One region of the Variovorax sp. Soil_C_33 genome, then DNA from elsewhere that is predicted to be linked to it. Evidence: predicted binding sites of a transcription regulator. Region 1 holds the regulator's gene; each other region holds the start of a gene.
What was found. The regulator sigma-54, encoded in region 1, starts transcription at its own class of promoters, with help from an activator protein. The targets are predictions, from matches to a motif close to TGGCANGNAANCTGCTTT.
Positions count from the first base shown of each region.

Region 2: the regulator sigma-54 is predicted to act here: its motif matches at 3,279-3,296, upstream of AC3A6B_RS16245 (circularly permuted type 2 ATP-grasp protein).
Region 3: the regulator sigma-54 is predicted to act here: its motif matches at 4,306-4,323, upstream of AC3A6B_RS18105 (TorF family putative porin).

Region 1 is NZ_JBDGJK010000002.1:371,687-381,157, reverse strand. It holds gene AC3A6B_RS04755 (cytochrome b) at 1-29, shown strand, start outside; gene AC3A6B_RS04750 (YceI family protein) at 26-601, shown strand; gene AC3A6B_RS04745 (YceI family protein) at 648-1,277, shown strand; gene AC3A6B_RS04740 (hypothetical protein) at 1,922-2,275, shown strand; gene AC3A6B_RS04735 (phospholipase D family protein) at 2,282-3,826, opposite strand; gene AC3A6B_RS04730 (RNA polymerase factor sigma-54) at 3,889-5,469, opposite strand; gene lptB (LPS export ABC transporter ATP-binding protein) at 5,487-6,263, opposite strand; gene lptA (lipopolysaccharide transport periplasmic protein LptA) at 6,260-6,967, opposite strand; gene AC3A6B_RS04715 (thiol:disulfide interchange protein DsbA/DsbL) at 7,091-7,735, opposite strand; gene AC3A6B_RS04710 (SPOR domain-containing protein) at 7,819-8,544, opposite strand; gene argS (arginine--tRNA ligase) at 8,554-9,471, opposite strand, start outside.
Region 2 is NZ_JBDGJK010000009.1:223,684-233,154, reverse strand. It holds gene AC3A6B_RS16260 (hypothetical protein) at 1-17, opposite strand, end outside; gene AC3A6B_RS16255 (hypothetical protein) at 235-729, opposite strand; gene AC3A6B_RS16250 (alpha-E domain-containing protein) at 768-1,724, opposite strand; gene AC3A6B_RS16245 (circularly permuted type 2 ATP-grasp protein) at 1,743-3,251, opposite strand; partial or broken gene AC3A6B_RS16240 (DNA internalization-related competence protein ComEC/Rec2) at 3,439-5,667, opposite strand; gene AC3A6B_RS16235 (transglutaminase family protein) at 5,835-9,335, shown strand; gene AC3A6B_RS16230 (circularly permuted type 2 ATP-grasp protein) at 9,374-9,471, shown strand, end outside.
Region 3 is NZ_JBDGJK010000011.1:96,932-106,402, forward strand. It holds gene glcE (glycolate oxidase subunit GlcE) at 1-389, opposite strand, end outside; gene AC3A6B_RS18090 (SMP-30/gluconolactonase/LRE family protein) at 479-1,399, opposite strand; gene AC3A6B_RS18095 (ammonium transporter) at 1,494-3,041, opposite strand; gene glnK (P-II family nitrogen regulator) at 3,068-3,406, opposite strand; gene AC3A6B_RS18105 (TorF family putative porin) at 3,452-4,258, opposite strand; partial or broken gene AC3A6B_RS18110 (YifB family Mg chelatase-like AAA ATPase) at 4,418-5,314, shown strand; gene AC3A6B_RS18115 (magnesium chelatase subunit ChlI family protein) at 5,317-5,478, shown strand; gene AC3A6B_RS18120 (ABC transporter substrate-binding protein) at 5,482-6,591, opposite strand; gene AC3A6B_RS18125 (fumarylacetoacetate hydrolase family protein) at 6,721-7,905, opposite strand; gene AC3A6B_RS18130 (molybdopterin cofactor-binding domain-containing protein) at 7,968-9,471, opposite strand, start outside.

The DNA.
Region 1 (9,471 bases):
GCCTGCTCGATCGCATGTGGCCAAAATGAAGCTCTTCCCCAGGCTTGCCTACTTCGTCGCCATGATCGCCATCGCAGGGCTGGCGAGCGCCGTGGAGCCGATGGCGAAGCTGGTCCCCGGCTACGGCCAGATCGTCTTCGTCACCAAGCAGATGGGCGTGCCGGTCGAAGGCGCGTTCAAGAAGTTCGACGCCCAGATCGCCTTCGACCCGCAGAAGCCCGAGGGCGGCACGGTCGCCCTGCAGATCGACATGGGCAGCGCCACCCTCGGCGTGCCGCAAAGCGACGCCGAGCTGCCCAAGGCGCCGTGGTTCGACACCACGCGATTTCCCAAGGCCAGTTTCCAATCGAGCAAGATCAAGACCCTCGGCGGCGGGCGCTTCGAAATCGCAGGCAGGCTCACGATCAAGGGCACCACCCAGGATCTCGTGGTGCCGGTCGCGATCACGCAATCCGCGGGTCAGTCGGTGGCGACGGGAAGCTTTACGATCCAGCGCCTCGCATTCAAGATCGGCGAAGGCGAATGGACCGACACCTCGATGGTCGGCGACGACGTGCAGGTGCGTTTCAAGCTCGTGCTGACGGGCCTGCGTCCGCTTTGACCCTGACCTTCTTTCATTCTTTCATCGTCCTATTCGAAAGCTCGTCATGATCAAGTCCATTGCTGTCGTTGCGCTCGCGGCTGCAGCGAGCGTCGCCGCCGCACAGCAGGCACCGGAGTTGCCCGCCCTGCCGGCAGGAGGTCCGGTCAAGGGCGCCAGCTACGTGGTCGACCCGACCCACACCTTCGTGATGTACGAGATGGGCCACTACGGCACCACCACCAACCGCGGGCGCTTCAGCACCAAGGACGGCACGGTCAGGATCGACGCCTCGGGCAAGAGCGGCAAGATCGACATCACGATGGACATCGGCTCCATCAACACCGGCGTCGATCTGCTCAACCGTCATGTGATGAGCAAGGACTTCTTCAACGTCGCGGAGTTTCCGACCGGCCGCTTCGTGGCCGACAAGATCGACTTCAACGGCGACAAGGTGGTCGAGGTCGACGGCACGCTCACGCTGATGGGCCAGACCCGGCCCGTCAAGCTCAAGGCCAACCGCTTCGGCTGCTACCTGAGCCCGCTGATCAAGCGCCAGGTCTGCGGCGGCGACTTCGAGACCGTCGTGGAGCGCAGCGACTGGGGCATCACCTGGGGCATCAACTTCGGCTTCGAGAACAAGGTGCGGCTCCTAGTGCAGGTGGAAGCGGTCAACATCACGGACCGGCCGAGCTAGGGCCTGCTAACGCTATTTGCGGGGTCGCGAAGGCATGCCAGGGCGGGCCAATCAAGGCGCGCGACGCGGTGCGTGCGTCGGCACGCACAAGGAGCGCAACGCCGAGTGGCGCGCCCTGGCATGCCTTCCCTTCGGGCTGCCCAGCCAAGGGGCCGTCTGCGGCGTTGCCCGCGCTTGCAAGGCGAAAGCCTTGCTGCGCACGGACGCCTTGCATCCAGCCCCTTGGCTGGACAACGCGATCCCCGCAAATAGCGTTAACGGGCCCTAGGGCGCGATCGCTTCTTCGCTGCCGGTGCGAGGGCCAGCTCGAACTGTTCGAGCGCTTGAGGATGTCCACCTGTCCCCTGGCGCAACTGAAGGCTCCCGGGCGTTCCTTGAAGAAGGCGGCCGGCAGACGCAGCGCGTTGCTTGAGTTCGGCGTACTGCGTCCTAAAAGCCAACTTCATGCATGCGGTACATGGCGTGCTGGACAGGCATCGATTCTTACCCCACAAAACTGAATTTTGTGCGGTGAGTCACGTTCCTGCCTTGGGCGCCAGCGCCGCAACATTCAGAAACAAGCTTCACAGAGCAGGCGGGTCCTGCTTTACGCGGGCCGGGTGCAATGACCCCCAACGGCACTTCATGCCTTCAGGAGTTTCTTCATGAACATCGCGCACACCCGTTTCTCCAAGTGGATCGCCGCCGGCGCCCTCTCCGCCGCAGCCGTGCTGGGCGCTACGTCCGCCAGCGCCAGGGACCTGGCCGTCTCGGTGGGCATCCATGTGCCGGGTGTGGCCGTCGGCATCGCCAGCCCGGTCCACTATGCCCCGGCGCCGGTCTACTACGACCCGCCGCCGCGGCACTACCGCCCGGCCCCCGTGTATGACTACCACCGCCCGCCGCCGCGGCACTTCTACCGCCATGAATACCGCGACGAGTACCGGCACGGTCATCGCCATCACTACCGTCATGACCGCCACGATCGTCATGACCGCCATGACCGTTATCGCTACTGACGAGGTCTAGAGCAGGCTCTCCGGCGCCAGCGGCGCCAGCAGTTCGAGCATCAGGTGGTCCCAGAAGCCCGCATCGGGCTCGCTGGTGAGCACCTGCTCGACGCCGGCCTCCTCGCTCACCCACTCCATTCTCTCGGTGCCGGGCGCGAAGCGCACCTTGTAGGCGCCCTGCTGCTTGAGCACCTCGACCAGCTTCAGCACCTGCTGCGCCATCTCGCGGCTGAAAATGAAGAGGCCGATCTCCGTGTTGTGCACTTCCGAGCGCGGGTCGAAGTTCATCGATCCGACGAACAGCGTGCGCCCGTCGATCACGGCCGACTTGGCGTGCAGGCGGCCGATCTGCGTGCCGAACAGGCCCAGGCGCACGCTGCGCCGCGTGCGCACCGAGCTCAGTTCGTGGATCTCGGCGCCGAGGCGCAGCATGTCGGCACGATAGCGGCGGTAGCCGGTGTGGACCACGGGCTCGTCGGTGGCGGCCAGCGAGTTGGTGACAACGCTGATCTTCATGCCGCGCCGGCGGATCTCGCGCAGCACCTCCAGCCCCTCCTTGCCGGGGATCAGGTAGGGCGACACCAGCGTCACGTCGGAACGCCCGCGCCGCATCTGCTCGACCACGTTGTAGCGCACGCTGTCGACATCGAGCAGCGGCACGCCGCCGTAAGTGACCTGCTTGCCGATCACGCGGTCGGGCGAATCGGCGTATGCCTCGGCGGTGGTCCAGATGAGGTCGAGCTTGCCGGCGTTGAGGTTCTCGACGATGGGGCTGTAGCCCAGCAGGTCGTTGGGCGCCGGCGGTCGCGGCACCGGAGTGGTGGCCGGGGCGGTCAGCTCCTCGAAGCGCCGCTGCCGTTCCTCGCGCGCGAGCGTGGGCGCGACCACGGTTTCGATCGGCCGCACGTGCTCGCTGTTCCAGTACAGGTCGAACAGGCTGGAAAGGCGCGGGATCAGCGCGCCGGCGACGAAGGTGTCGAGGTCGATGAAGTTCGCGCCGGCCGTCTGCGTGAAGTACGGGTTGCCGATGTTGCGCCCGCCGGCCACCGCCATCGCGCCGTCGGCGATGAAGAGCTTGTTGTGCATGCGCCGGTTGACGCGACTGAAGTCGAAGAGCGAGGCCGAGAAGCGCCTGAGCATGCTGCCGCGCCCGGCCGGAAACGGGTTGAAGAGCCGCAGTTCCAGGTTGGGCGTCGCGGCCAGCGCGAGCAGCAACTCGTCCTCGCCTGCGGTGTAGAGATCGTCCATCAGGAGCCGCACGCGCACGCCGCGCTGCGCCGCGTCGCGCAGCGTGCGCAGCAGGTAGCGGCCGGTCTCGTCGTTGTCGATCTGGTAGTACTGCACGTCGAGCGTGCGCTCGGCGCGGCGGGCGAGCTCGAGCCGCGTGTTGAGCGCGAAGTCGCCGCTGGGCATGAGCCGGAAGCCGCTCAAGTCCGCATCCGGCTGCGAGGCCTTGGCGATGCGGCCCAGCGCGGTGTCGGTGGACAAGAGCATCGCCTTGGAGGGCGTGCGGTCGAATTCGGCCGGCAGCATCGCGCAGCCGCTGGCCAGCAGGAGCATCGCGGTCAAGGCCAAGCCCAGGCGCCTCCACTGCGGCCACGGACCTGGGCGGGCGCGCATCGCTACAAGGCCTTGCGCAGGTTCGCAGGCGCGATGCGCAGCGCCTCGCGGTACTTGGCCACCGTGCGGCGCGCGCACTCGATGCCCTGCTCCTTGAGCATCTCGGACACCTGGCTGTCGGACAGCGGCTTCTTCACGTCCTCGGCGCTCACGAACTGCTTGATCAGCGCGCGCACCGCGGTGCTGGAGGCGTTGCCGCCGGTTTCGGTGCCGAGGGCCGAACCGAAAAAGTACTTGAGCTCGACGGTGCCGTAAGGCGTCGCCATGTACTTGGCGGTGGTCACCCGGCTGATGGTGGATTCGTGCAGGCCCAGCTCGTCGGCGATCTCGCGCAGCACCAGCGGCCGCATCGCGAGCTCGCCGTGCACGAAGTAGCTCTTCTGCCGCTCGACGATCGCGTTGGAGACGCGCAGGATGGTGTCGAAGCGCTGCTGGATGTTCTTGATGAACCAGCGCGCTTCCTGCAGCCGCTGCGACAGCGCCTGGCTGCCCTCGCCCTTGTGCTGCTTGAGCGCGCCGGCGTAGATGTCGTGCACGCGCAGCCGCGGCATGACCTCGGGATTGAGCATGACGCGGAACTTCGCGTTGGTGCCGTGGCCGATGCGCGTGACGATCACGTCGGGCACGACGATGTTGCGCTCGACATCGACGAAGCGGCGCCCCGGCTTGGGTTCGAGCTTCGCAATCAGCTGCAGCGCGGCGCGCACCTCGTCCTCGTTGCTGCGCGTGAGCGTGGCCAGGCGCTTGAAGTCGCGCCGCGCGAGCAGCTCCATCGGCTGCTTGCAGATCGCGATGGCGGTCTTGCGCACCTGGGCCTCGTCCTCGCTGTCCCTGGCGCTCGCCAGCTGGCGCAGCTGGATGGTCAGGCATTCGCCGAGGCTGCGGGCGCCGACGCCGGCCGGCTCCAGGCTCTGCAGCAGGCCCAGCGCGACCTGAAAGTGGTGCACCAGCTCGTCGAACTGGTCGTTGTCGTCGCCCGCGAGGCCCGAGGCCAGCGCCGGCAGCGAATCCTCGAGGTAGCCGTCGTCGTTGAGCGACTCGATCAGGAAGCGCAGCGCGGCGCAGTCGTTCTCCTCCAGGCGCAGCGACAGCGCCTGCCGGTGCAGGAAGGACTGCAGCGATTCCTGGCTGCGCGCGAGCTCGGTCGCATCGGCGCGCTCGTCATCGCCGAGGTTGTTGGCGCGCGCGGGCGCATCTCCGCCCCATTCGCTGTCGTCGGGCGCAAGGTCGACCGTGCCGTCGCCCTCCCAGTCGGGCTCGCTGTCGGCGGGCGCAGCCGCTTCGGCATCGCCGTTGGCGGCGACCGCCACCTCGGTCGGCGCCGCGGCCGAGCTGGGCGTGAAATCGGTCTCGCCCTCGGCCTGGCGGTCTTCGTCGCGCACCGGCGCGTCGGCGGCCTCCAGACCGAACTCCTCGCGCGGCGCCTCTTCGGCCGTGCGCTCGAGGAATGGATTCTCGTCGAGCATCTGCTCCACTTCCTGGCTCAATTCGAGCGTGGAGAGCTGCAGCAGCCGGATCGACTGCTGGAGCTGCGGCGTGAGCGCCAGGTGCTGGGAAACGCGAAGCGAGAGCCCTTGCTTCATCGAAATACGGCCCCTCCCTACATCCGGAAATGTTCGCCCAGGTACACGCGTCGTACCTCGGCGTTGTCGACGATCTCCGAGGGCGTGCCTTGTGCCAGCACATGCCCGTCGCTGATGATGAAGGCGTGATCGCAGATGCCAAGCGTTTCGCGCACGTTGTGGTCGGTGATGAGCACGCCGATGCCGCGCTCCTTCAGGAAGCTGATGATCCGCTGGATCTCGATCACCGCGATCGGGTCGATGCCGGCGAAGGGCTCGTCCAGCAGGATGAAGCGCGGCTGCGTGGCCAGCGCCCGCGCGATCTCGACGCGGCGGCGCTCGCCGCCCGACAGCGCCAGCGCTGGCGAATCGCGCAGGTGGTCGACGCGCAGGTCGTGCAGCAGGTCGCCGAGGCGCTCCTCGATGCGCCGCTTCGACAGCGGCACCGGCCGCCCCGCGTCGTCGGGTTCACGCTGCAGCTCGAGCACGGCGCGCACGTTCTCCTCGACCGTGAGCTTGCGGAAGATCGAGGCTTCCTGCGGCAGGTAGCTCAGGCCCATGCGCGCGCGGCGGTGGATCGGCATGTGCGCGATCGGCTCGCCGTCGATGCTGATCTCGCCCGCATCCGCCCGCACCAGCCCGACGATCATGTAGAAGGATGTGGTCTTGCCCGCGCCGTTCGGCCCCAGCAGGCCGACCACCTCGCCCTTTTGCACGCCCAGCGAGACGTCCTTGACGACCTTGCGGCTGCCGTAGCTCTTCTGCAGGCCGCGCGCCTCGAGGCGGCTGCCCGGGACTTCGTTGCCGCCGTTCACTTGCGCTGCTCTCCGCCGAGCGTAGTGGTCGAGCGCAGGCCCGTTCCGGACACCGGCGCGGAGGCGGCCGGCGCGGAGGCGGCCGGCGCCGCCGGCTTGGCGGCCCCGGCAGCGGGCGCCGAAGCGGCCGCCTTGGGCGTGAGGATGGCCTTGACGCGGCCGCCGGGCTGGGTCGCGACACCCGCATTGGGCGGCAGCGGCGAGCCGTTGACGGTGAAGGTGTCGTTGCTCTGGTCGTAGACGATCAAGGGTCCGCTGCTTTCGTCGTTGGGTGTCGCGCCGACCAGGCGGCGCATCACCGCGCGCCGGATGAACTTCACGTTGTCGGCGCGGCTGTCGTACTCGATGACTTCCGACTCGCCCTCGATCCACTCGTCGGGGCCGGCGTCGCGCTTCTGCTTGAAATAGGCCAGCTTGCCCGGCGCGGCCGTGACCACGCCGTACTGGTAGCCCTCAGGGTCCTGCCGGACGTCGATGCGCGTGCCGCGGATGATGATGGTGCCCTTGGTCACCACCACGTTGCCGGTGAAGACGCTGGTCTGCTTGAGGTCGTCGTAGCGCATGGCGTCGGCCTCGATGTTCATCGGCTTGGTCCGGTCCGCCTTCTCGGCCTGCGCCGCCGACACGAAGCCGGCCACGCCCAAGGCGACTACGAAAGCACGACAAAGATGGCGAAGGACAGAGGAGGAATGTAACGACGTCATAAAAGGCACGAAACTTGCTGGAAGATTGTATGCGGCCTCATGGATCCGGCTTTCGCCGGCGGATGAAAAAGCCCGCCGAAGCGGGCTTCCTGCCAGTTGCCGCGAGCGGCCAGAGAGGCCTTTTTACGCGCTCTTGCGCGCTTCGCCGACCAGGAAGTCGGTGACCTGCAGCGCGCGGTCCATGCTGCGCGCGAGTTCGCCGTCCGTGTACCACCTGCCCGCAATGCCCATCGAGGGCACGCCGGCCACCTGGTAAGCCTCCTGCAGCTGCTTGGCGCGCTGGATCTTGCTCGCGACGGTGAAGGACTTGAAGTTCTCGGCGAACTTGGCCTTGTCGAGGCCGTTGGCGGCGGCCCAATCGATGATCTGCTGCTCGCCCGAGAGATTCTGGCGCTGCTGGTGGATCGCGGCGAACACCTTGCGCTGGTATTCCTCGACCTTGCCCATCGCCTCCAGCGCGTAGTAGAGCCGCTGCTGCGGCTGGAAGCTGGGCTGGAAGGCGACCGGCACGCGCTTGAAAGACACATGAGCGGGCAGCTTCTTGATCCAGGTCTCGAGCGTCGGCTCGAAGGCGTTGCAATGCGGGCAGCTGTACCAGAAAAACTCGATCACCTCGACCTTGCCGGCCGGCGCGTCGACCGGCACGCGTTTGTCGAGCACGGCGTAATCGGTGCCCGCCTTGGGCGCGGGCGCCTGGGCGTGCGAGGGTGAGGCGAAGGGAAGAAGCCCCAGCGAAGTGGCGGCCAGCGAAAAGTCACGACGTTTCATATTGAGAAGTTCTCCTGTGCGGCTGACAGAGCCCGCGGCTGGCCCGGAGTTCCCGGCCTCGCGAGGGTGTGAAGGATGAAGGCTCAGCGCTGGACGCGCACCAGGGCCGATTCGAGGCCACCGCCGTCGAGCCGCTCCTTGAGCCGGTCCGCATCTTCCTTCTTGTTGAAAGGCCCCGCGCGCACGCGGTAGACGGTGCGGCCGGCCTGCTCGCGCTCGGTGATGCGCGCTTCCACGCCCATCAGCGAGAGCTTGGCACGCTGCGCCTCGGCGTCCTCGGGGGTGCGGAAGGCGCCGGCCTGCACGAAATACATGAAGGGATCGGTGCTGGCGCTCGGCGCCGCGGCGGCGGTGGTGGTGCTGCTGCCGGGGCTGGCGCCCGAACGGGCCCGCGCGAGATCGCCGATCGGGTCGTTCGATGGCGGCACCGCATTGGCTTCGGCCGGCAGGGGCGGCCGTCCGGCGCGCTGTTGCTGTTGCTGCTGCGCGCCGGGCGGCACCACCACGGGCACCGGCGCGGTCGGCGGCGGCGTGGGCGCCCCCGCCGTGGTGGGCTGCGGCGGTGCGGGCGTCGCGGGCGCCGGCGGGCGGGCGGCGCCTGCCTTGCCGGCGAGCGGGCCGTTGGGGTCCCAGTCGCGGTTCTTGCGGGCCTCGGCTTCGTCCTGCTCGGGGCCGCCGCGCTGGGTCTTGGTCATGAAGGGGATCGGCACCTTGGTCACGTAGACCGCGATGCCCAGCGCCACGCCCAGCCCCAGCACCAGGCCGACGATCAGCCCGATGACGATGTTGCCGCTCTGTCTTTTAGTCATGGTTCGAAATCACATCTTGCGCGGCGCGCTCACGCCGAGAATTGCCAGCCCATTGTGCAGCACCTGCGCGGTGGCCGCGACCAGCGCCAGGCGGGCCCGCTTGACCGGCTCGTCGTCGACCAGGATGCGCTCGGCGTCGTAGTAGCTGTGGTAGCAGGCGGCCAGCTCGCGCAGGTAGAAGGTGACGTCGTGCGGTGCGAAATCCTTGGCTGCGGCCGCGAGCATGTCGGGGTACTTGGCCAGAAGCAGCAGCAGCGCCTGCGCGGCCGGGCTTTGCAGCGGCGCGAGGTCGACATCCGCCAGCGCGGCCGCATCGCCGCCCCAGGCGGCCAGCACGGAGCAGATGCGCGCATGGGCGTACTGCACGTAGTAGACCGGGTTGTCGTTGTTCTGCGCCAGCGCGAGGTCGATGTCGAAGGTGTATTCGGTGTCGGGCTTGCGGCTCAGGAGGAAGAAGCGCACGGCGTCGGTGCTGGTCCACTCGATCAGGTCGCGCAGCGTCACGTAGCTGCCGGCGCGCTTGCTGATCTTGACCTCCTCGCCGCCGCGCATCACGCGCACCATGGTGTGCAGCACGTACTCGGGGTAGCCGGCCGGGATGCCGGCGTTCGCGGCCTGCAGGCCGGCGCGCACGCGCGCGATCGTGCCGTGGTGGTCGGTGCCCTGGATGTTGACCACCTCGGTGAAGCCGCGCTCCCACTTGGCGATGTGATAGGCGACATCGGGCACGAAGTAGGTGTAGCTGCCGTCGCTCTTGCGCATCACGCGGTCCTTGTCGTCGCCGTAGTCGGTCGACTTCAGCCACAGGGCGCCGTCCTGCTCGTAGGTCTTGCCGGCCTCGACGAGCCGCTTCACCGTCGCCTCGACCCGGCCGCTGGTGTAGAGGCTGGATTCGAGGTAGTAGTTGTCGAAGCGGACCTGGAAGGC
Region 2 (9,471 bases), on a different contig from region 1:
CCTGTGTTCGCCAGCATTTCCTGTTTGGGTCAGAACAAACTCTGCCGTTCCGCATTCAACATTGCGCTGTCGTTCGGCCGGGCTCGAAGGTCAGTGGACCACGTCCCAATGAAGGGCAGCTCTCCGCCGGCGGCTATTCCAACGTGGGCAAGAAGGCAGAAGGCAAGGACGATCGGCGAAATGTGGCGATTCATACGTCCGCTCCGAAGATTCGGTTGTGGGCGGCTACGGGCGCTATGCCGCCGAGTTCTCCACAAACTTCGCCCGCGCGTATGTGTCTCGGAGGTCGGCGAGCAAACCCTCCATATCCGCAAGGCCCGAGAGTTCCACTTGATTGCTTCCGCTGTCCAAGACGATCCGAGAGAGTTCATTGCGCTTGTTCCTATAAAGGGTCACGCTCTTGACCGCTGCGCCAGGCATCAACAGAGTCCGTGCAGTGGAGGTTTCTCGCCACACGCCGGTCGGTGTGACATCAACGGCGGTGCTCTTGAGGGTGCTCTTGGCGGGCCTCATTAGACGCCGCACCAATACCACGAAGACGCCGACGGACGCAGCAGCGAGCAAGAAGGTTGCCAATACCGCAATCTGTGCAGCCTGCAATGGCAAGAGCTTCCAGAAGCCATAAGGTGCAACGAAACACGCAACCAGCGCGGCGCCCCAAAACCTTCCAGTGTGAGAAAAGGGACGGGTGAGATACGCGATTCGGTCGTCCGAAAGCTGGTGTTTCACGTTTGCGCCGCAGCCGCCGCCTTGCAGTCGGAAACTGCTCAGTGCCCAGGCACCAAAAAGTCCTGACTGATCCGCCACCCCAACTCATTCACCCGATCGAGAAACTGCGTGAGGTAGGCATGCAGTCCGGTCGCCAGAATCTCATCGACCCGCGCGTACTGCAGATCGGCCAGCAGCTTCCCCGCACGCCGCTGCGTCTCCGCGCTCTGGTCGTTCTGCACCTTCGCAAGATTGCTCACCACTTCGACCAGGCTCGCATGCAGCGAACGCGGCATGTCGGCGCGCAAGATGAGCAGCTCGGCCACGCGCTCGGGCTTGATCACGTCGCGGTACACCTTGCGGTAGACCTCGAAGGCCGAGACGCTGCGCAGGATCGCGCTCCAGTGATAGAAGTCGTACTCCTGGTCTTCCTCGGTGGCGGTGCCGAAGAACTCGCTGTTGAGCGCATGGAACTTCACGTCGACCAGGCGCGCCGTGTTGTCCGCGCGCTCCAGGAAGGTGCCGAGCCGCGAGAAGTGGAAGGCCTCGTCCTGCAGCATGGTGCCCAGGGTCACGCCGCGCGAGAGGTGCGAGCGGAACTTGACCCATTCGAAGAACTGGCCCGGGTCGCGCTCGAATTCGCCGGCGCGCAGCATGCGGTTGACCTCGAGCCAGGTCGTGTTCTGCGTCTCCCAGGCTTCGGTGGTGAGCGCGCCGCGCACGGCACGCGCGTTCTCGCGCGCGGCTCGGAGGCACGAGACGATCGACGAGGGATTGGACTCGTCCTTGACCATGAACTCCATCACCTTGTCCGGCACGATCTGCTCGTGCTTCTCGTTGAACAAGGGCAGCAGTTCGCTGATGGAGAGCAGGCCCTGCCAGCCGTACTTGGCGACCTCGGCCGATTGCGGCAAGAGCGATGTCTGGTAGTTGACGTCCAACATGCGCGCGGTGTTTTCGGCCCGTTCGGTGTAGCGCGACATCCAGTAGAGGTGATCGGCGGTGCGTGACAACATGCTGTGGTGCTCCCCTGATCAGCCAACTTGGTTTTGGGTTTGCGATTGCGACTGCGATTCCGCCCGCGGCTTGGCGCGCCGGTCCCCTTCGAGGATCCAGGTGTCCTTGGTGCCGCCGCCCTGCGACGAGTTGACGACCAGCGAGCCCTCCTTGAGCGCCACGCGCGTGAGGCCGCCGGGCACCATCTGCACTTCCTTGCCCGAGAGCACGAAGGGGCGCAGGTCGATGTGGCGCGGCGCGATGCCGGCCTCCACGAAGGTGGGCGAGGTCGACAGGCTCAGGGTCGGCTGCGCGATGTAGCCGTCGGGCTTGGCGAGCACGGCCTTCTTGAAATCCTCGATCTCGGCATGCGTGGCCGCCGGGCCGATCAGCATGCCGTAGCCGCCGGCGCCGTGCACCTCCTTGACCACCAGGTCCTTCATGTTGGCCAGCGTGTAGTCGAGATCGTCCTTGTTGCGGCACATGTAGGTGGGCACGTTCTTGAGGATCGGCTTCTCGCCGAGGTAGAACTCGATCATCTTCGGCACGTAGGGGTAGATCGACTTGTCGTCCGCCACGCCGGTGCCGACGGCATTGCAGATCACCACGTTGCCCTCGCGGTAAGCGCGCATGAGGCCGGCGCAGCCGAGCGTCGACGTGGGGCGGAACACCTCGGGGTCGAGGAAATCGTCGTCGACGCGGCGGTAGATCACGTCCACGCGGCGCGGGCCGCGCGTGGTGCGCATGTAGACGAAGTCGTCCTTGACGAACAGGTCCTGCCCTTCGACCAGCTCCACGCCCATCTGCTGGGCGAGGAAGGCGTGCTCGAAGTAGGCGCTGTTGTACATGCCGGGCGTGAGCACTACCACGGTAGGCTCGGCGGTCGCAGGCGGCGCGGAAGCGCGCAGGGTTTCGAGCAGCAGGTCGGGATAGTGCGCCACCGGCGCCACGCGGTTCTGGCTGAACAGCTCGGGAAAGAGCCGCATCATCATCTTGCGGTTCTCCAGCATGTAGCTCACGCCGCTGGGCACCCGCAGGTTGTCTTCGAGCACGTAATACTCGCCGTTGCCGGCCGCATCCGGCGCGCGGACGATGTCGATGCCGGAGATGTGCGAGTAGATGTCGTTGGGCACCTTCACGCCCACCATCTCGGGGCGGTACTGCGCGTTGTTGAAGATCTGCTCGGACGGAATCACGCCGGCCTTGACGATCTCCTGCCCGTGGTAGACGTCGTGGATGAAGCGGTTGAGCGCGGTCACGCGCTGCACCAGCCCCTTCTCCATGCTTTCCCACTCGTGCGCGGGAATGATGCGCGGCAGCAGGTCGAAGGGAATCAGGCGCTCGGTGCCCGACCCGTCCTCGTCCTTCGCGCCGTACACGGCGAAGGTGATGCCGACCCGGCGGAAGATCATTTCCGCCTCCTCGCGCCGCGATCGCATCACCTCGCCGGGCTGCTTCGCGAGCCATTGGTCGTAGCGCTTGTAATGGTTTCGGACCGCTGCGCCGGTGTAGGGCAGCTGCTCGTACATCTCGTCGAATTTGTGCATGGAACGACCAATCTCCTTGGCCGTAGCTTAGCAAGTTCAGGGCCAGTGCCTCTACGGGACAACGTGGTGCCAGTAGCGTTCGCAGTCCGGCGCTGGCACTGCAGTTCGGCCGGCTGCCCGTGGCGGCACCGCAGTGCGCGGAGTCCACGATTGCGATCTCGCGCCCGCGATAATGCGCGGCCACTTCCTCGGCCGGATGCCCGAATCGGTTGCGGTACCCGGCCTGGACCAGCGCGATGCGCGGCTGCACCGCATCGAGCAGCGCAGCGCTCGATGAAGTCTTGCTGCTGTGGTGCGGCACGAGCAGAAGATCGGCACGCAGCCCTGGCGTGCGCGCCACCAGGGCCGCTTCCTGCAGCCGCTCGATGTCGCCGGCCAGGAGCGCCGCGGCACGGCCGTTGCCGATGCGCAGCACGCAGGAGACGGCGTTGGGCTTGGTGAAGCCGGCGTAGTCGGCCTCGACCGGATGCAGGATCTCGAAGTCCACGCCGTCCCACGTCCAGCGCTGGCCAGCCACGCAACGTCGGGCAGCACGCAGCTTCTGCAACGGATGCGCCGCCTCGATCGAGCTCAGCAGCTCGGCCTGCGGCTGCATCGCGAGCACCGCGGGCGCGCCGCCCGTGTGGTCGCTGTCGCGGTGGCTCAGTAACACGGTCGCCAGCTTTTCCTCGAAGGCGCGCAGGAGCGGCACCAGCACGCGGTGGCCGGCATCGCTTTCGACGCTGTAGCGCGGGTCGGCGTCGTAGAGCAGGCTGAGGGTGGCGGTGCGCACCAGCACCGCATTGCCTTGCCCGACGTCGGCGGCGAGCAGTTCGAACTCGCCCGGCGCCGGCCGCGGCGCCTGCCACAGCAGCGCCGGCAGCACGAGCGGCAGCACGAGCGCGCGCAGCGACCACGGCAGGCGCATCGCAAGCAGCACGCCGCCGGCAACGCCCGCCACGGCTGCCCACAGCGCAGGCGCGGGCGCCGAGAAAGTCGCCAGCGGCCACTGCGCCAGCCATTGCAGCAGCAGCGCGAGCGCCTGCACCGCCCACGCGGCCAGGTCCCACAGCGGCGGCAACAGCACGCCGAGCATCGCCAGCGGCGTGATGACCAGCGTCACCCACGGGATCGCGACCGCATTCGCCACCAGCCCGACGGCCGATACCTGCTGGAATAGCAGCAGGCCGAGCGGCGCCAGGGCCAGCGTCACCGTCCATTGCTCGCGCCACATCCGCGCGAGCCGCGCCTTCACGCCCATGACCCCGGCCTCGGGCCCCGCGGCGCCGGTGGCGAACAACACGCCGACCGCGACGAAGCTGAGCCAGAAGCCAGGCTGCATCAGCGCCCACGGATCGAGGGCCACGACCAGCGCGCAGGTGCAGAGCCAAACGAAGGGCCAGGGCCAGCGCCGCCTCGCGAGGCGCAGCAGCGCGACCGCGGCCAGCATCCACACGGTGCGCTGCGAAGGCAGACCCCAGCCGCTGAAAAGCGCATAGAGCGTGGCGAGCAGCACGCCGCCCGCCAGCGCCGCATGCGGCGCCGGCCACCACAGCATCAGCCGGCCGCTGCGGCGCCAGAGCGCGCCGACCAGCCAGGCGGCGAGCCAAGCGAACATCGTGATATGGAGCCCCGAGATCGACATCAGGTGCGCGACGCCGGTGGCGCGGAAGATGTCCCAGTCGGCGCGGTCGATGGCGTTCTGGTCGCCCGTGACCAGCGCCGCGATCACGCCGGCCAGCCGTCGGTCGGCCACCCGCTCCAGGATCGCATCGCGCACCGATTCGCGCGCCCGCTCGACGGGGTGGCGCCAGCTCTGGCCGATGCGCTCGGCGTTTGTTGGACCGGTGCGCACATAGCCACTGGCCTGCACGCCCTGCTCCCACAGGCGCAGCTCGTGGTCGAAGCCGTGCGGATTGAGATTGCCGTGCGGCGCCTTGAGACGAACCACCATGCGCCAGCGCTCGCCCGCATGCACCGGGCCGGGCGCGGCGGCGCTCTCGGCGCGCAGCGCATCGTCGGCCGCGCGGCCCCAGAGGCTGGTGTTGTCGTCATACCAGCCGAGCGCGATGCGCCGCGGCACGCGCGGCATGCCATGGTCGTTGCCGCCGGCTCAGCGCGCCGACTCGACATCGAAGAGAAAGCGCACGGCCCCATCGCCGCGCTGTGGCATCTGCGAGACGATGCCCACCACCTGCAGGTCGCGTCCCTCGAGCGCGGGCGCCAGCGCATCGCCCGCATAGACGGCCGCGCGCCAGCCCGCGAGACCGGCGCCGACCATCGCGCCGAGCAGCAGCATGGCCAGGGCCGAGCGCCGCCATCGGCGCAACGACAGCCACACGGCCGCCGCGACAAGCAGCAGTCCGCTATAGACAGCCCGGTCCCACAGCGCCGCCTGCTGCAACTGCAGCGCAGCGCCCAGCACCAAGCCGGCCATGGCGGCAAAGAAAGCCAGGCCGCGTGGCTCCGCGCCCGGCCTCATGCAACGGTCCTCGATGACATGCAGCAATCACTCCCTGACACGCTCTCTGTGGCGCGCTAATTGCTATCCGTGTGGGCTAGTATGCGTCTCACCCCGAGGCACCCTCGACGTCACGAGAAAAAATGTCCATTCACGCCGCTCTCCACCACGTCACCCACTACAAGTACGACCGTCCGGTGCAGCTGGGTCCGCAGGTGATCCGCCTGCGTCCCGCGCCGCATTGCCGCAGCAACGTGATTTCCTACTCGCTGCGCGTCGAACCCGAACAGCACTTCGTCAACTGGCAGCAGGACCCGTTCGCGAACTACCAGGCGCGCCTGGTGTTCCCCGAAAAGACGCGCGAGTTCAAGGTCACGGTCGACCTCGTGGTCGAGATGGCGGTCTACAACCCCTTCGACTTCTTCCTCGAGCCGCAGGCCGAGAACTTCCCCTTCAAATACACCGAGTCGCAGGCGCAGGAACTCGCGCCCTACCTCGTGGCCGACCCCGCCACGCCGCTGGTGGCAGCCTACCTCGAGAAGATCGACCGCAAGACGCAGCGCACCATCGACTTCCTCGTCGGCCTCAACCAGCAGGTGCAGAAGGACGTCGGCTACCTGATCCGCATGGAGCCGGGCGTGCAGTCGCCCGAGCAGACGCTGGCCAATGCCTCCGGCTCCTGCCGCGACTCGGGCTGGCTGCTGGTGCAGCTGCTGCGCCATTGCGGGCTGGCGGCGCGCTTCGTCTCGGGCTACCTGATCCAGCTCACGCCCGACGTGAAGGCGCTCGACGGCCCGAGCGGCACCACGGTCGACTTCACCGACCTGCATGCCTGGTGCGAGGTCTACCTGCCCGGCGCCGGCTGGATCGGGCTCGACGCCACCTCGGGCCTGATGGCCGGCGAGGGCCACATCCCGCTCGCCTGCACGCCCACGCCTTCGAGCGCGGCGCCGATCGAAGGCGCGGTGGACGAAGCCGAGGTCGACTTCGCCCACGAGATGAAGGTCACGCGCATCCACGAGTCGCCGCGCGTCACCAAGCCCTACACCGAGGAGCAATGGGCCGAGGTGCTGGCATTGGGCGATGCAGTCGACGCGCGCCTGAATGCCGGCGACGTGCGCCTCACGATGGGCGGCGAGCCCACCTACGTCGCCACCGCCGACCGCGATGCCGCCGAATGGAACACCGACGCCCTCGGCCCCACCAAGCGCGGCTACGCGACCGAGCTCGTGCACAAGCTGCGCGCCGAATACGGCCAGGGCGGTTTCCTGCATTTCGGCCAGGGCAAGTGGTACCCGGGCGAGCAGCTGCCGCGCTGGGCGCTGTCGATCTTCTGGCGCGCCGACGGCCAGCCGCTGTGGCACAAGCCCGAGCTCTTCGCCGACGAGCGCACGCCCACCCACTACACGAGCGAAGACGCACGCCGCTTCACCAGCGCGCTCGCGCACAAGCTCGGCCTCACCGACCGCTTCGTGCAGCCCGGCTACGAAGACGTCTACTACTACCTCTGGCGCGAACGCCGGCTGCCGGTGAACGTCGACCCCTTCGATTCGAAGCTCGACGACGAGTTGGAGCGCGTGCGCCTGCGCCGCGTGTTCACGCAGAAGCTCGACGCGGTGATCGGCTACATGCTGCCCATCGAGGCCGCTAACGCCGACACCGATGCACCCGCGCTCGCCGGCCCGGGCTGGAAGACCGGCCCCTGGTTCCTGCGCGACGATCGCATGTACCTGGTCCCCGGCGATTCGCCGATGGGCTATCGCCTGCCGCTCGATTCGCAGCCCTGGGTCAGCAAGGGCGACTATCCCTACCTGGTGGAGCGCGACCCCACTGCGCCGCGCGCGCCGCTGCCCGCCTCCACCCTCTTGCGTGCGCGCTATGAAGGCGGGCTCGCCGCCGCGCCCGCCGATCTGGGCGCCGTGCCCTACGACTTCGGCGTGCCGCAGCAGTCGCCGGCCGCGCTGCGCTTCCAGGCCGCGCACGGCAACCCGGCGGCGGCGCGCGCGGCCGCGGCCTCCTCCGATCCGACCACGACGCGCGAGCCGCGGCGCGGCGAGTCCGCGCACTGGGTCACGCGCACCGCGCTGTGCGTGGAGGTGCGCGACCCGCGCCGCGCCAACGGACCCGCCGCCGAGAAGGTCGGCAGCGCCTCGGGCGTGCTCTACGTCTTCATGCCGCCGCTGGCGCGGCTGGAGGACTACCTCGACCTCGTCGCCGCGGTCGAAGCCACGGCCGAGCAGCTGGGCGTGCAGGTGGTGCTCGAAGGCTATCCGCCGCCGCGCGATCCGCGCCTGAAGATGCTGCAGGTCACGCCCGACCCCGGCGTGATCGAGGTCAACATCCATCCCGCGCACAACTGGCGCGAACTGGTGGCGCACACCGAGTTCCTCTACAACGCGGCCTTCGAGACGCGCCTGTCGGCCGAGAAGTTCATGACCGACGGCCGCCACACCGGCACCGGCGGCGGCAACCACTTCGTGCTGGGCGGCGCCACCCCGGCCGACAGCCCCTTCCTGCGCCGGCCCGAGCTGCTCGCGAGCCTCTTGCTCTACTGGCACAACCACCCGTCGCTGAGCTACCTGTTCTCGGGCATGTTCATCGGCCCGACCAGCCAGGCGCCGCGCGTCGACGAGGCGCGCAACGACCAGCTCTACGAGCTCGAGATCGCCCTCAAGGAAATCGCGCGCAACCGCGAGATCCACGGCCAGAACATGCCGGCCTGGATGGTGGACCGCACGCTGCGCAACATCCTCGTCGACGTCACCGGCAACACGCACCGCAGCGAGTTCTGCATCGACAAGCTCTACTCGCCTGACTCCGCCACCGGCCGCCTCGGCCTGCTGGAGCTGCGCGCCTTCGAAATGCCGCCGCATGCGCGCATGAGCATCGCGCAGCAGCTGCTGCTGCGCGCCTTCATCGCCCGCTTCTGGGACGAGCCCTACCAGGCGCCCGCCACGCGCTGGGGCACCGAACTGCACGACCGCTTCCTGTTGCCGACCTTCGTCAAGATGGACTTCGACGATGTCATCAGCGAGATGCGGCAAGCCGGCTTCGCCTTCGATCCGAACTGGTTCGCGCCGCACCTGGAGTTCCGCTTCCCGCTGGTCGGCCAGGTGCAGTCCATGGGCGTCGAGCTGTCGCTGCGCAATGCGCTCGAACCCTGGCACGTGATGGGCGAGGAAGGCTCGGCCGGAGGCACCGTGCGCTATGTCGACTCCTCGCTCGAACGCATCGAGGTGCGCGTGACCGGCCTCAACGAAAGCCGCCACGTCGTCACCGTCAACGGCCAGGTGCTGCCGCTGCAGCCCACCGGCACGGTCGGCGAATTCGTGGCCGGCATCCGCTACAAGGCCTGGAATCCGCCCTCGGCGCTGCATCCCAGCATCGGCGTCCATGCGCCGCTCACCTTCGACCTGGTCGACACCTGGATGAAGCGCTCGCTGGGCGGCTGCCAGTACTTCGTCGCCCATCCGGGCGGTCGCAGCTACGACACCTTCCCGGTCAACGCCTACGAGGCCGAGAGCCGGCGCCACTCGCGCTTCTCGCGCATGGGCCATACGCCCGGCCTGCTGCGCACGCCGCCGGCCACCATCGAGCTCGCGGGCAGCCGGGAATTCCCCTTCACGTTGGATTTGCGCCGGTGAGCCAATGTCGGTGACCAGGGTGTGACAATCAACACACCGTGGACCCACTGAACGAATCCCTCTTCGACGCCCAGGCCCTGGAGTCACCCGCCGACTTGGCCTCGGCGCTCGCCCCGCCGGCCGCGCCGGGCCACTT
Region 3 (9,471 bases), on a different contig from region 1:
GCCCGCGCCGGGCCGCTCAAGCCCGCCGCGACCATGCCGCCTACGGTCGCTGCGCTCCCTGCGGCGGTGCCGCTGTCCATGAGGCGCTCGCCCAAGGGCTCGGCGCGGGTGCCCCCTTCGCCGAGATGCGGCGGCTCGAAGGGCAGGCATTGGCCCTGCTGCGCAAGCAGCGCTTCGAGCTCGGCCAGCGGCGTGCCGGCACCCGCGGTGACGACCAGCTCGCTCGGCTCGTAGCTCGTGATGCCCGCGAGTGCGGCCGTGGAAAGCGGCTCACCCTGCGGCGGCTCGCCGTAGAAGTCCTTGGTGCCGCCGCCGCGGATGCGCAAAAGCGTGCCGTCGGCGGCTGCGGCGCGGATGCGCTCGGCGATCTGGCGAAGGGCTGGATCCATCGGGCGATCGTACCGCCCGCGGCCCAGGCCGGCCTGCATCCCCCTCGGGGGGCAGCGAGTACACGAAGTGACGGAGCGTGGCGGCTACATCAATCGGTGAAGAAATGGACGGGCAGTCCTGACACTTCGGTATGTATCGCCAGCACCTGGCCGGAAGCGGGCCGCTGCTCGATCTCGGCCGCGGGCCGGCCCTTGCGGGCGCTGGTGACGAACAGCGTGCGCAGATCGTCGCCGCCGAAGCAAGGCATGGTGGGGCACTGCACGGGTGTGGGAAGCGCATCCACCTGCTCGCCCGAAGGCGCGAAGCGCAGCAGCTGGCCGCCCTCGAACATGGCCACCCAATAGTGGCCCTCGGCGTCCATGGTGGCGCCGTCGGGCCGGCCTTCGTAGCGCAGCGGCGATTCGGGCGTCCAGCCGCCGGGCTTGGCGTCGAACTGCCGGAACACGCGCGGGCGCGAGAGCGCATTGGCCTCGGCCGCCCAGTCCCAGGCGCGCACGCTGTGCGCCGCGGTGTCGGCCCAGTAGAGCGTCGTGGCATCGAGCGAGAAGGCCAGGCCGTTGCCGGTGGTGGCCTCGTTCGCCATCTGCATGAGCTGCGGCGCATCGCCGCCTTGCGCATCGAGGCAGTAGAGCGCCGCGTTCGGCCGGTCCTTGGCCTCGTTCAGCGTACCGGCCCAGAAGCGGCCCCATGCGTCGCACTTGCCGTCGTTGAAGCGCATGGTGCGCGCGTCGTGGTCGACCTTGGCGATGACCGAGAGCGGGCCTCTCCACTCGCGCGCGCGGTAGATGCCGTCGCGCAGCGCGATCACCAGGCCGCCGCTCACGGCCGGCGCCATGCAGCCGGGCTCGGTCGGCAGATGCCATCGCTCGATGGAGTGGCTGCCGATCTCGCCACGGGTTCGCAACACGACACGGCCCGGGATGTCGAGCCAGTAGAGCGACCGTTCATGCGGATGCCAGAACGGGGATTCGCCGAGCTGGCAGAGGCTGTCGTCGAGCGTGGTCCACATGGCGCCAGCTTAGGGCAAAAAAAAGACCCGCTCGCGCCGAAGCGCTCGCGGGTCGAACATCCAAAGGAGATCTGCTTGCTTGAAATGATCCGCTTCAGCGGTTGTAGGCGGTTTCGCCGTGGGACGAGATGTCGAGGCCTTCGCGCTCTTCTTCCTCGCTCACGCGCAGGCCGATGGTGAGGTCGACGATCTTGAATGCGACGAAGGACACCACGCCCGACCACACGATGGTCAGCAGCACCGCCTTGAGCTGGATCCAGACCTGGGCGCCGATGCCGTTGGAGACAATGCTGGCCGTGACCCAGTCGCCCACCAGGCCGGGGCCGCCGAGCGCCTGGGTGTTGAACACGCCGGTTAGCAGCGCGCCGACGATGCCGCCGACGCCGTGCACGCCGAACACGTCGAGCGAGTCGTCTGCGCCGAACATCCTCTTGAGGCCGTTGACACCCCAGAGGCAGGCGAAGCCGGCGACGAAGCCGATGATGATCGCGCCCATCAGGCCGACGTTGCCGGCGGCCGGGGTGATGGCGACCAGCCCGGCGACGGCGCCCGAAGCGGCGCCCAGCATCGAGGCCTTGCCCTTCATCAGCGCTTCACCGATGGACCATGCGAGCACCGCTGCGGCGGTGGCCGAAAAGGTGTTCATGAAGGCCAGCACGGCGCTGGTGCCCGCTTCGAGCGCGGAGCCGGCGTTGAAGCCGAACCAGCCGACCCACAGCAGCGAGGCGCCGACCATGGTGAGCGTGAGCGAGTGCGGCGTGAAGGCTTCCTTGCCGTAGCCGATACGCTTGCCGACCAGGAAGGCGCCGACCAGACCGGCCACGGCGGCGTTGATGTGCACCACGGTGCCGCCCGCGAAGTCGAGCGCGCCCCATTGCCAGATCAGGCCGGCCTTGGCGTTCATGGCATCGACCACGTCCTTGCTGGCGTAAGCGTCCGGACCCATCCAGAACCAGACCATGTGCGCGATCGGCGTATAGCTGAAGGTGAACCACAGCGCCATGAAGAGCAGCACAGCCGAGAACTTGATGCGCTCGGCGAAGGCGCCCACGATCAGGCAGCAGGTGATGCCGGCGAAGGTGGCCTGGAAGGCGGCGAACAGCAGCTCGGGGATGTAGACGCCCTTGCTGAAGGTCGCGCCCGGCGAGAAGACGCCGGTGGCCGGATCGAATACGCCCTTCATGAAGAGCCGGTCGAATCCGCCGATGAAGGAGTTGCCCTCGGTGAAGGCGAGGCTGTAGCCGTAGATGAGCCACAGCACCACGATCATCGAGAAGGTGACCATGATCTGCATCAGCACCGACAGCATGTTCTTGCTGCGCACCAGGCCGCCGTAGAACAGCGCCAGGCCGGGGATGGTCATCATGATGACGAGCAGCGTGGACAGCAGCATCCAGCTGGTGTCGCCCTTGTTGAACGAGGGTGCCGGCGCGGCGGCCGGCGCCGCGGCGGCTTCGGCGGCGGGTGCAGCTGCGGCCGGTGCAGCAGCGGGAGCCGCAGGAGCTGCAGCAGGCGCGGCGGCCGGCGCCGCGGCTGCGGGCGCTTCGGCCGCGGGCGCCGCCGGCGGCGTCTGGGCAAAGCCGGCCGTGCCGGCAGCGAGCACGCTCAGGCCGAGCGCGAGAGAGACGAGCAATTTTTTCATGTCGATTTTTCTTTCGTGCCTTGAAGTCAGAGCGCTTCGCGGCCTGTTTCTCCGGTGCGGATGCGAACGACCTGCTCCAGGTTGTAGACAAAGATCTTGCCGTCGCCGATCTTGCCGGTGCGTGCGGCGCTTTCGACGGCCTCGATCACGCGCTCCACGAGTTCGTCGGCCACGGCGGCCTCGATCTTGACCTTCGGCAGGAAATCGACCACGTACTCCGCGCCGCGGTAGAGCTCGGTGTGGCCCTTCTGGCGGCCGAAGCCCTTGACCTCCGTCACGGTGATCCCTTGCACACCGATCGCCGAGAGCGCTTCGCGCACCTCGTCGAGCTTGAACGGTTTGATGATGGCTGTGACCAGCTTCATGATGTTTCTCCTACAGATGGAACGGAAGACCGCGCGTTGTTGTGATTAGAGCGTCTTGGTCAGCGTGACGATGAAGCGCGCCTTGTTGGGCGACCAGGTGGGCGCACCGAAGCCCAGGTCGGGGCCGGACACGAGCAGGTACGAGCTCTTCTTGTTGGCGCCCTGCACCGAGCCGGCCAGCGACAGGCCGTTGCCGAAGTCGTAGGAAGCGCCCACGTTGTAGTCCACGTAGCTCTTGTAGCCCAGGCTGCGGATGTCGCTGCTCATGCGGGTGTAGCCCAGCGCCGCCTTGAGCGTGACCTTGGGCACGATCTCCTTGGTGTAGGCGAGATTGAGGTAGCCGGTGTTGCGCCCCTTCAGGCCCGAGCCGTCGCGCTCGCCGGCGTAGTTGAAGTAGTCCTTGGAGACGGTGTGGGAGTACTTGAAGGTGAACGCGCCGATGGCCTCGTTGGCATAGGTGGCCGCGCCGTAGAGCTCGGTGGTGTTGCCGCGGGCGTTGCCCGGGTAGATGTAGGCGAGCGCACCGAAGTCGAGGTCGAACACGCCGGCCTTGAACTTGTAGCCGCCGTAGATATCGCTCTCGATGTCGTTGCCGGCGAGCCAGTTGACGCTGGAGTTCCAGTTCCCGATGTAGAAGCCGCTGTCGCCGAAGGCGTAGTCGAAGCCGCCCTGGATGGCGGGCTTGAAGCCCTTGGTCTTGGCAAAGCCGTTGCTGCCGAGCACGTCCTGATCCTGACCGCGGAACTTGTAGTTGCTGGTGAGCGCAACGTTGCCAGTGAGCTGCGCGCTCGCGATCAGGGGCAGGGCAGCCAGCGAGACCACGGCCAGGGCAGAGGCGGTTTTACGGTGCATCATCGAGAGACTCCTCGGAGGTTTTGGAATGGAATGGAAGCCATCTCAAAGCAGGGAGCGTGCCAAACCGCCCATTCCGCACTGAGAAGGGCCTGGGACAGGTGCACATTGCAACAATGAGCAAAAGATGGGCGCACCATCTTGGGGAAAGGGAGAGAAATGAGCTTGTCTTTGGTGCAAAGCCGTGCCTTGCTGGGCCTGGAGGCCGCCAGTCTCACGGTCGAGGTGCATCTGGCCAACGGCTTGCCCAGCTTCACGCTCGTGGGCCTGGCGGAGGTGGAAGTGAAGGAAGCGCGAGAGCGCGTGCGTTCGGCGATCCAGAACGCCGTGCTCGAATTCCCCAACAACAAGCGCATCACGGGCAACCTGGCCCCGGCCGATCTGCCCAAGGACTCGGGCCGCTTCGACCTGCCGATCGCGCTGGGCATCCTGGCCGCCAGCGGCCAGATCGACGCGCCGCGGCTGGCCGGCCACGAATTCGCGGGAGAACTTTCGCTGTCGGGTCAACTCAGGCCCGTGCGTGGTGCACTCGCCATGGCGCTGGCCTTGCACAGCCGCGGGATCGCGACCCGGCTGCTACTGCCGGCCGACAGCGCGCAGGAGGCCGCACTGGTGCCGGGCGCCGAGGTCTATGGCGCGGTCCACCTGCTCGACGTGGTGCGGCAGTTTCTTCCGGCCGGCAGCGCGGTGCTCGCGGACGCGCCCGCCGACGCGGGCTGGGCGCGCGTGCAGCCCGGCCCAGGCGGGCCGGATGTGCGGCATGCGGACCTGGCGGAGGTCAAGGGGCACACGGGCGCCAAGCGCGCGCTCGAGATCGCGGCGGCCGGCCAGCACAGCCTGCTGATGGTGGGCCCGCCCGGCTCCGGCAAGTCGATGCTGGCCCAGCGCTTCGCCGGCCTGCTGCCGGCCATGAGCGTCGACGAAGCGCTGGAGAGCGCGGCCGTCGCCAGCCTGCACGGCCGCTTCGCCGTCGAGCGCTGGATGTGCAGGCCGACCTGCAGCTCGCACCACACCTCGAGCGCGGTGGCACTGGTCGGCGGCGGCTCGCCGCCGCGTTCATGCACAGCGCGGCGGCGCGGCTGGGCTGGTCGGCGCGCAGCACGCACCGTGCGCTGAAGGTCGCCCGCACGATCGCCGACCTGGCCGGCGCCGGCGCAGTGCAGGCGGCGCACGTGGCGGAGGCGGTGCAATACCGCAGAGCCCTGCGCGCGGAAGGGTGAAGCTCAGCGCTTGAAGCGCCCGCCGCTGATGATGGACAGATCGACGTAGTCGATGCCCGAATGGTCCTGCGGCGAGTAGCTCACCTCGATGCCGCCGCCGACGTCGTACTGCAAGCTGTTGAGCACCGCCAGCAGCTTGGCGCGCGTGGGCTTGGGACCGGCGCGGCGCAGCGCCTCGACCATCACCTTGGTGGCGACGAAACCCTCGAGCAGCGCAGGCGACAGCTCGATGTCGCCCTTGGCCTTGGCAAGGTCCGCGGCCTCCTTGATCAGCGGATGCGCCATCGCGCGCTCGTAGGGCAGCACCTGCGTGACGATCACGCCGCCGCTCGCGTTGCCCAGCTCCTTGATGAAACCCGAGGCCGCATTGTTCGAAAGCGTGATGATCTGCGCCGCCGAGCCGGCCGCGCGCAGCGCCTTGATGCCCTCGGTGACCGCGGTGCCCGAGCCGATCCACAGCACGGCCTGGGCATTGGCCGCGGTCAGCTTCGGCACGATGGTCGCGTAGTCGGGCTTGTTGCGATCGGCCAGCGCCAGCACCGCCGGTTTCAGCTTGGCCTTGTCGAAGCCGCGGGTCGCGCCCTCCATGGCGTCCTTGCCGAAGGAATCGTCGGCCTGGACCACGGCGATGCGCTGAATGCCCACCGTCTGAAAATGCTGGATCGCCTTCTCGGCCTCGCGCTGGTAGGTCGAACGCACGTTGAACACATGCTTCTGCAGTGGCTTGTGCAGCGACATCGCGCCGGTCGAAGGGCCGATCAGCGGCGTGCCGGACTTGTCGAGCAGCGGGATGACCGCGAGCGCATTGGGCGTGCCGCGGTTGAGCAGCAGCGCGATCACCTTCTTCTCCTCGATCAGGATGCGCGAGTTCTCGGCCGAGCGCTTGGGATCGAGCCCGTCGTCCAGGCGGATCATCTCGATCTTCTCGCCATGAATGCCGCCTTGCGCATTGACCTGGTCGATCACCAGCTGGGAGCCGGCGATGGTTTCCTTGACGCTGGCCGCGACCGGGCCCGACATGTCGGCCGACTGCCCGATCAGGATCTGCGCGTTCGCGCCGATGCATCCAAGGGTCAGCGCGGCAGCACAACAGAGAACTTGCACGGTCTTCATGGCGCTCCTTCAAGCGAAAGCCGCGCGAGAACCGCAGCTCCAAAGTGTGTGCAATTGTTAACGGATGTGCGCCTCGCCCAGCGGGGGACAAACCCTTTCAGGAATTCGACTTACTTGGCGCGCCGCGCCTCAGAGCAGCCCGCGGCCGGCCAGGTTGCGCATCAGCGCACCGATGCCGAAGGACCAGCGCGCGGCCTGGTCCGAATGCACGACGCGGTTCTCCAGCGCGCCGAGCTCGGGCGCCGAGATGGTCACGCGGTCGCCGACCACGTGGGTGAAGCCCTGGCCCGGACCGTGGCGGTCCTGCGTGGGCGCGAACATGGTGCCGAGGAAAAGCACCAGGCCGTCGGGATAGGCATGGTGCGGGCTGATCGCCTGCGACACGATGTCCAGCGGGTCGCGGCTGATCAGCGCGAGCGAGCTTTCGCCTTCGAGTACGAAGCCTTCGGGGCCTGCCACGCGCAGCGCCACGGTGATGCGGCGCACCTGGTCGATGCCGAAGTGGGCGTCGAAGAGGCGGATGAAGGGGCCGATCGCGCATGAGGCGTTGTTGTCCTTGGCCTTGCCGAGCAGCAGCGCGCTGCGGCCCTCGAAGTCGCGCAGGTTGACGTCGTTGCCCAAGGCGGCGCCCAGCGTCTGGCCGCGGCTGTTGACCGCGAGCACGACCTCGGGCTCGGGGTTGTTCCAGACCGAGCCCGAGTGGATGCCGACATCGGCGCCGGTGCCGACCGCGGACAGCACCGGCGCCTTGGTGAAGATCTCGGCATCGGGGCCGATGCCGACCTCGAGGTACTGCGACCAGGCGCCCTGCGCGATCAGCACCTCCTTGACCTGCGCTGCCTGCGGCGAGCCGGGCACGATGCCCGCGAGGTTGTCGCCGAGCACGCCACCGAGCGCCGCGCGAATCGATTCGGCCTTCGACGCGTCGCCGCGCGACTGCTCCTCGATCACGCGCTCCAGCAGGCTGGCGACGAAGGTCACGCCGCTGGCCTTGACGGCCTGCAGGTCGCAGGGCGCCAGCAGCCAGGGTTGGTCGGGATCGCGCTTGGCCTCGTCGCTGTTGGCCAGCGCCGCATCGAGCGCGGCGATACGCGGCGCGTTGTTGTCGCGCAGGGCCTGCTGCACGGCGCCCGCGGCATCGTCGAGTTCGAGCAGCTGGCTCGTGGTGGGCGCGAGGCGCGTCAGGTCGTGCAGGCCGCCCTGATGCACCGCCACCGGCGTCGGCCCGAGCCCGGGCTGCCAGAGGCGTCCGATCAGGGTGGCGCGCCCGGCATCGCGAGGCAGGCTGGTGGCGGGTGAGAGGGTCGGGGGCATGCGAGGTCTCCAGGATGAACGGGCCGATGAGCCGGCCTCTGGTGGGCGATCGTACGGGACTGTCAGCGCGCCGGGGAGATTTGGCTCCCCGCGCGCGCCCGCGCGACGCTCTGCGGCAGGTCTTCCCAGGCTGCAGCCTGCGGCGCGAAGCGCGCGCGCATGTAGCCGGCCAGCTCGGCGATCTGCGCGTCGTCGAGCGCATCGCGGAAGGCCGGCATGAAGCCGATCTCGCGCGAGGCCGGCTCGCGCACGCCTTCGAGGATGGTGCGCAGCAGGTTGTCCGGCTTGTCGCTCGTGAGATTGCTGTTGAGCGCGAGCGGCGTGTTCACGCCCAGCAGGGTCGGCCCGTCGCCGTCGTGGTGGCAGGCGGCGCAGGCGCCGTCGAACATGCGCTGCGCGGGACCGAGCAGCTGGCCCTGTCCGGCAGCGGCGGTGGCGACCGCGCGCTGCGCCTGCGCATCGGCTTGCGCATCGCTGGCGGCCGGATTGAAGGAAGCGAGATAGGTCGCCATCGCGCGGATATCGTCATCGGGCACCACGGCCAGTTCGCGCACCACCTCGGCCATCGGGCCGCCGGCGATGCCATGGCGGGGGCTGTGGCCGTTGCGCAGGTAGCGATAGAGCGCATCGGCATTCCAGGGCGCGGCCGCCTTCGAGAGGCTGGTGAGTGCCGGCGCCTCCCAGCCCTCGACCATCGCGCCCGACAAGAAGGCGCTGCCGCCCTGCTCCGCGCCCAATGCATTGCGCGGCGTGTGGCAGGCGCCGCAGTGGCCCAGGCCGTTGACGAGGTAAGCCCCGCGGTTCCATTCGGCGCTTTGATCCGGCACCGGCTGCATCGGCGCCGGATCGTGGAAGAGCGCATTCCAGCCGGCCATCAGCGGCCGCAGGCCGAAGGGAAACTTGAGCTCGGCCTCGGGCGTGGGCGCGCGCACCGCGGGCAGCGACATGAAGTAGGCGTAGAGCGCCTGCAGGTCGTCGTCGCTGGTCTTCGCGAAGGCGGTGTACGGAAAGGCCGGGTAGAGGTGATGCCCGTCGCGCGAGATGCCTTCGCGCATCGCGCGCTGGAAGGCGCTGAAGGACCAGCGGCCCAGGCCGGTGTCGGCATCGGGCGTGAGGTTGGTGGTGTAGATGGTGCCGAAGGGCGTGTCCATCGCACGGCCACCGGCATTGGGCGCGCCGCCCGGCGCGGTGTGGCAGACGGCGCAGTCGCCGATGGCGGCGAGGGTGCGGCCGCGCTCGATGGTGGATTGGGTGTAGGCGGGGGCGCTGTAGTTGACGGGAGCGATTGTCGAGCGCCAGCCGAGCAGGCCCGCGATGACGCCGAGGCCGCCGATGATGAGCGCACTCGCCGTGGCCCATGCGGTCTTGCCCCTTCCCCCTTTGGGTGAAGGTTGGGATGGGGGCACGACGGCGCCACCATCGAACGCCGGGGTGCCCCCACCCCAGCCCTCCCCCAAAGGAGGAGGGAGTGAAGACGGGTTCAGCGCGGCGCGCACCACCTCCGGCGTGAACGGCGGCGCCCGAAACCGCACCCCCGTCGCATCGAAGATCGCATTCGCGATCGCC